DNA from 3 places in the Janthinobacterium sp. 17J80-10 genome. Region 3 is predicted to be linked to each of the others. Evidence: predicted binding sites of a transcription regulator. Region 3 holds the regulator's gene; each other region holds the start of a gene.
The links. Region 3 encodes sigma-54, which starts transcription at its own class of promoters, with help from an activator protein. Its sites were predicted from a motif close to TGGCANGNAANCTGCTTT; they were not measured.

Region 1 (2,270 bases), 1.4 Mb from region 3:
CAGTTCCGCCATGTGTGCCATCTGATGTGCGCTCATGCTATTTGCTCCCCATGCTGAGAAATATCCAGGCCTTCACGTTCTTCCTCGGGCGCCACGCGCAAGCCGACCGTCACCTTGATGGCCGCGAGGATCAGCGCTGTTGCAACGCCGGAATACAGCACCGTGACGAAGACGCCGATCAGCTGTACATCCAGCGCCCCATACACGCCGCCAATGGCCTTGACGGCAAACACGCCGGTCAGCAGGGCGCCGACAATGCCGCCCACGGCGTGCACGCCGAAGACGTCGAGGGAATCGTCGTAGCGCAGGATCGATTTGAGGGTGGTGGCGCCCCAGTAGCAAGCCACGCCGGCAGCAGCGCCGATGGCGAAGGCGCCGGTAACGTCGACGAAGCCCGAGGCCGGCGTGATTGCGACCAGGCCGGCGATCGCACCCGATACCAGGCCGAGTACCGACGGCTTGCCGCGCGTCACCCATTCGGCAACCATCCAGGCCAGCGCGCCTACGGCGGCAGCCAGGTGCGTGACCAGTAGCGCCATGCCGGCGCGGCCATCGGCTGCCACGGCCGATCCGGCATTGAAGCCGAACCAGCCCACCCACAGGAGCGAGGCGCCGATGATGGTGAAGGTCAGGTTATGCGGCGGCATGGCTTCCCTGCCGAAGCCCTGGCGCTTGCCGAGCATGACTGCCGCGACCAGGCCGGAGACGCCGGCGTTGATATGGACCACGGTGCCGCCGGCAAAATCCAGCACGCCGCGCGCCGCCAGCCAGCCGCCCGGTTCCCAGACCCAGTGCGCAACCGGCGCATACACCAGCAGCGACCACAGTGCAGTGAAGATCAGCAGCGCGGAAAACTTCATGCGCTCGGCAAAGGCGCCGGTGATCAGCGCCGGCGTGATGATGGCAAAGGCCATCTGGAACATCAGGAACACGCTTTCCGGTACGGTGGGCGCGATGGGATGGACGCTGACCTTGCCGGCGTCCTTCAGGTAAGCCATGCCGTCCAGCATGACGCGGTCAAGGCCGCCGATGAATGCCGAGCCCGGGGTGAATGCCAGGCTGTAGCCGACGGCGACCCATACCACGGTCGCCACACAGCAGGCGGCAAAGCTGTGCGCCATGGTGCCCAGGACATTTTTTTTGCGCACCATGCCGGCATAGAAGAGCGCCAGGCCCGGTATGGTCATGAGCAGTACCAGTGCCGTCGAAGTCAAAAGCCATGCGGTATCGCCGGCGCTGATGCTGGCATGGTCGACCAGGGTGGACAGGCTCGCGGGCGGGGCGCCGGATTGCGCCAGTGCCGGCAGGCAGGCTGCTGAAAAAAGCAGAAAGAGCGCGGAAAGCGCCTGGGTATGAGGTCGTGCCATGAATCCCCCGGATGGTTGGTTTGCAGGTGCACAGTCGTGCGTATGTTTCCACATGAGCATTTTTTGTGCCATGCGACAACTAACGCCAGAACCGCGAAATCACCGGGAAACGTGCCCGAAAGGGCTTTGCCGCACCAACGGGGGGCCTGATGTTGGGGCAGCCTGTCTTAACCGTAGGCGCCGCCGGTAAACAACAGGTCGAGAGTGCGGGCCAGCACGGCAATGACACTGATTGCGCCAAGTCCGGTGGTTAATACCAGGACCAGTGCCAGCCAGCCGCTGGAGCGGGATTGCTTGCCCGAATCCGGGTTATGGGCCTGGTCCCACTTGTCGTCCGGCGTCAGCCCCAGCACCAGTGCCGTGACAAAGCCGGCAATGGCGGAAAGCACCAGCGGCGCGGCAGTCAGCAGCAGCGGTTGCTCGAACCATTGCCCTGTGACGAAGCCGGATACTGCCAGGCTGGACAGGTGCAGCCAGCCCCAGCGGTCGCCCAGCCCGTGCAGGTAAAACCGGTGCAGGCCGATGCCGCCAAAGAGCGTGGCCAGTAAAGTTGCGAAAGTTTTATTCTTGTGGCGGGATGTCATGAGGCGTCTTCGGGATGAAAGGGGCCGGCGCGGCACGGTGTGCCGGCGGCAAAGCGGGTACTTGCCAGACGGCATTGTAACGGTTCGGGCTGTTTTCCGCGCCGCTGGCGCAGCGTCTTGATTTTAAAGAGAATCGCCTTCTGTTCCCGGGAAAGCCGGATTGTCAGGAAGGCAGTTGTTTGTCGGGGCATAGTCCGCTATAATCTATGGCTTTTTCCGCGTACGTACACTTTTTGGAATTATTATGGTCGTGATTCGTTTATCCCGTGGTGGCGCCAAGAAGCGCCCATTCTTCAACATCGTTGCTGCCGATTCGCGT
Region 2 (2,270 bases), 300 kb from region 3:
ACAAGCTGACAAGCGGCGACCTGGATGCCGCGCAAGCCTTGTATGGCCTCGTATACGGCGTGCACATGGGGATCGGGTGCGGCCGGCGCGACATGGTAGTCTTGATGACCCTGAATCGCAACGGCCAGGCGATCACTCTTGCGAACCACGTCGCCGGCAAGGGTGTTCTCGGCGGCGCGGGGCTGGCCCGGCTGATCCGGCAGGAGCCACGCCGCTACGGCGCCTATACCTTTGCGCATACCTTCCCTACAGGCACGCATGCCATGTGGCTGTATTACTGGCTGGCTGCGCATGGCATTCATCCGCTGCGTGATGTACGTCTGGTGACGGTGCCGCCGCCGCAGATGGTGGCAAATATGGCCGTTGGCAATATCGACGGCTATTGCGCCGGCGAGCCATGGAACCATCGTGCCATCGCGGACAATGTCGGCATTACCGCTGCCGCCAGCCAGGATATCTGGCCCGGTCATCCGGAAAAAGTGCTGGGTGCCAGCGCCGATTTCGTGCGCCGCTACCCCAATACCGCGCGCGCATTGACGGCTGCCGTGCTGGAAGCTTGCCGCTGGATCGATGCATCCCCGGCCAACAAGCTGCGCGCCGCCGAGACCATTGCCGCCAAGGCGTATGTCAATACCTCGGTCAATATCATCAGCCCGCGCATCCTTGGCCTTTACAGCGACGGCGCAGGCGGCAGCCGCGAAGATCCGAACTGCATGGCCTTCCATCAGGACGGTGCAGTGAATTTCCCTTACCTGTCGGATGGCATGTGGTTCCTGACGCAGCACAAGCGCTGGGGCCTGCTCAAGGAACATCCGGATTACCTGGGTGTGGCGCGTGCGATCAATTGCATCGACCTTTACTGCGAGGCCGCCACCATGGCGGATGTGGCCGTACCTGTCGATGCCATGCGCAAAAGCGTCCTCATCGATGGCATTACCTGGGATGGCAGTGCGCCTGCCGCTTATGCGGATAGCTTTGCAATCAGCTTTGCCGGGCTGGTTGCCGCCGCTGCCTGAGAACCCAGTTGCTGCGCCATTTTGAGGCGGCGCACGAAAATGGCGCAAAAAAACGGTCGCTCGTGAAGCGGCGAAGCAGGAAAAAGTAATGGATCAGGCTGGCACGTCAATTGCATAGCAATAGGCAAGCGCCAAAGCTGGTGCAGCAATCAACGATCTTTCCTGCCAACGAAGGCAGGAGGGATCCGGGACAAAGGTGTCCGAATCTTGCAGGGTTTCCCTGCACGGTCCGGGCGCCTTTTTTTATTTGGATTTTAAGGTTTGCATTTCTTCCCAGGGAGACCAGCATGACAAAGAAAGACGACAGCACAGATATCACCCGCCGCTCCATCCTGAAGGCTGGCGCGGTCATGAGCGCCGGCGCATTCGGTGGCCTGGCCACGGGCGGCGTGTGGGCGGCCGGTTCTGACAAGCCGGAAAAGGAAGAAGTGAAGATCGGCTTTATTCCGCTGACCGACTGCGCCTCGGTGGTCATGGCCTCGGTGCTCGGTTTCGACAAAAAGTATGGCGTCAAGATCATTCCAACCAAGGAAGCTTCCTGGGCCGGCGTGCGCGACAAGCTGGTCAATGGCGAGCTCGACATGGCGCATGTGCTGTATGGCCTGATCTATGGCGTGCATCTGGGCGTATCTGGCCCGAAAAAGGACATGGCAATCCTGATGAACCTGAACCATAACGGCCAGGCCATTACGCTGTCGAAAAAGCTGGCCGACAAGGGAGCTGTCGACGGCCCCTCGCTGGCCAAGGTGATGGCAAACGAAAAGCGCGAATACACCTTTGCGCAAACTTTCCCGACCGGTACCCACGCCATGTGGCTGTATTACTGGCTGGCGTCGGCCGGCATCGACCCATTCAAGGATGCCAAGGCCATCACTGTGCCGCCACCGCAAATGGTCGCCAACATGCGCGTCGGTAACATGGATGGTTTCTGCGTCGGCGAGCCTTGGGGGCACCGCGCGATCATGGATGGCATTGGCATTACTGCCGTCACCACCCAGGATATCTGGAAAGACCACCCGGAGAAGACCCTGGGCACCACCGCCGAATTCGTCAGCAAGTATCCGAACACTGCGCGCGCGGTGATGATGGCCATCATCGAAGCTGGCAAGTGGATCGACGCCGGCTTGCAGAACAAGCTGAAGATGGCCGAAACCGTGGCACAGAAATCCTACGTCAATACCAGTGTCGATGCGATCAACCAGCGCATCCTGGGACGTTACCAGAATGGCCTGGGCAAGACCTGGGATGACCCGA
Region 3 (2,270 bases):
GCCGGCAAGACCACCGCTTTTTACATGATCGTCGGCCTGGTGCCGTCGGATGCGGGCGATATCGAGCTCAACGAGGTGAGCATTTCCCGCTTGCCGATTCACCGGCGTGCCAACCTCGGCCTGTCCTACCTACCCCAGGAAGCCTCGGTTTTTCGCAAGTTGACGGTGGCGGAAAATATCCGTGCCGTGCTGGAACTGCAGCGCGATGATGGCAAGCCATTGTCGAAAGCGGTTATCGAAGAAAAGCTCGACCTGTTGCTGGCAGAGCTGCAGATTGAAAAGCTGCGCGACAGCCAGGCCCTGTCGCTTTCCGGCGGCGAGCGCCGTCGCGTAGAAATCGCCCGGGCACTCGCAACCAGCCCGCGCTTCGTGTTGCTGGACGAACCCTTTGCCGGTGTCGACCCGATTGCCGTGATCGAAATCCAGCGCATCGTGCGCTTTCTCAAGGAACGCGGGATTGGCGTGCTGATCACCGACCATAATGTGCGTGAAACGCTGGGCATTTGTGATCGCGCCTATATCATTAACCAGGGTGTCGTGCTGGCCAGTGGCCGCCCGGATGACATCATCGCCAACGAGTCGGTGCGCCGGGTCTATCTTGGCGAACATTTCAGGATGTAAGCAAGCGGCATCGCCATGAAACAGTCACTTCAGCTACGCGTATCGCAGCATCTGGCATTGACGCCGCAGTTGCAGCAGTCGATCCGGCTGCTGCAATTGTCGACGCTGGAATTGCAGCAGGAACTGGAACATATCCTGGCTGACAATCCCATGCTCGAGCGCGTTGACGATCCGCTCGACCATTCGGTGCGCCTGCTTGCCGATGGCGCCATCAACCAGACCAGCAGCCCGGCGGAAAAGTCCGCCGCCGAAGATGCGCCGGCGGCCGATGGCGAAACTGCCTATGAAGGCGCAGAAGGCGGCGAGGCGGCGGATGGCGGCAATGGCGAGGCCGACTGGAGTTTCGACGATGTCGCCCGCACCGGCAAGAACCCTGAAGACGACGACTCACGTCCGCAACTGGAAGCGCACCACATCACGTTGCGCGAACACCTGCTGGAACAGATGCGCCTGACCAGCCATGAGACGCGTGATCGCGCCCTGATGGAATTGATCATCGACGCCATTGACAACAATGGCTACCTGGAAGAGCCGCTCGAGGAAATTCATGCGCGCTTGCCTGCCGAGCTGGAAATCGATCCGGAAGAATTGGCCATCGCCCTGAAACTGGTGCAAAGTTTCGAGCCGGCCGGCGTCGGCGCGCGCGACGCCGGTGAATGCCTCGCACTGCAAATCCGGCGCATGCCGAAAGTGCCGATGGTGACACGACGCATGGCGCTGACCATCGTCGAAAAGCACCTCGGCCTGTTTGCGCAGCGCGACTTCAACAAGCTCAAGAAACTGCTCGATTGCGATGACGAGGATTTGCGCGAAGCACAGTGCATCATCCGCCAGTGCAACCCCCATCCCGGGGCTGTCTTTGCCAGCGATGCCGCCGACTATGTCGTGCCGGACGTAATCGTCAAGCGCGGCAAGAACGGCTGGCAAGTCATGCTCAATCATGATGTGATGCCCCGGCTTCGCGTGAATGCCTTGTACGCGAATATCCTCAAGCAAAACAAGGGTGAGGGCTCACTCACTTCGCAATTGCAGGAAGCAAAATGGCTCATCAAGAACATGCGCCAGCGCTTCGACACGATCCTGCGGGTTTCTCAAGCCATTGTGGAGCGACAACGCAATTTCTTTTCGCATGGCGCCGTCGCCATGCGCCCTCTTGTCTTGCGCGAAATAGCTGATACACTAGGTTTACACGAGAGTACTATTTCTCGTGTAACAACGCAGAAGTACATGCTGACGCCGCATGGCATGTTTGAGCTGAAGTATTTCTTCGGCAGCCATGTCGCCACAGAAGCCGGCGGCGAAGCTTCATCAACGGCGATACGGGCGTTGATCAAACAATTGATAGGAGCTGAAGACCCCAAGAACCCCCTCTCTGACAGCAAGATTGCAGAAATGCTGGGGGAGCAAGGCATGGTCGTTGCCCGGCGCACTGTGGCCAAGTACCGCGAAGCCTTGAAAATCCCGCCAGTCAACCTGCGCAAGTCCTTGTAGTAGTCCTTGCAGTATTTGTTGTATTCGTTGCTGTGTTCAGGCGACACGCACTTGCCTTTGTCGACCGTGAACCGCCAGTGACCTTATTTTAAGGAGCGCTGTATGAATCTGACCATCAGTGGACATCATCTCGAACTGACCCCTCCTATCAGGGAATA

Region 1: the regulator sigma-54 is predicted to act here: its motif matches at 1,421-1,438, upstream of EKL02_RS06045 (ammonium transporter).
Region 2: the regulator sigma-54 is predicted to act here: its motif matches at 1,116-1,133, upstream of EKL02_RS16250 (CmpA/NrtA family ABC transporter substrate-binding protein).

Annotation. Positions count from the first base shown of each region.
Region 1 is NZ_CP035311.1:1,327,772-1,330,041, forward strand. Features, by position in the region: gene EKL02_RS06040 (hypothetical protein) at 1-36, opposite strand, end outside; gene EKL02_RS06045 (ammonium transporter) at 33-1,367, opposite strand; gene EKL02_RS06050 (NINE protein) at 1,535-1,951, opposite strand; gene rpsP (30S ribosomal protein S16) at 2,196-2,270, shown strand, end outside.
Region 2 is NZ_CP035311.1:3,658,667-3,660,936, reverse strand. Features, by position in the region: gene EKL02_RS16255 (CmpA/NrtA family ABC transporter substrate-binding protein) at 1-1,016, shown strand, start outside; gene EKL02_RS16250 (CmpA/NrtA family ABC transporter substrate-binding protein) at 1,304-2,270, shown strand, end outside.
Region 3 is NZ_CP035311.1:3,957,193-3,959,462, forward strand. Features, by position in the region: gene lptB (LPS export ABC transporter ATP-binding protein) at 1-621, shown strand, start outside; gene EKL02_RS17725 (RNA polymerase factor sigma-54) at 637-2,112, shown strand; gene raiA (ribosome-associated translation inhibitor RaiA) at 2,215-2,270, shown strand, end outside.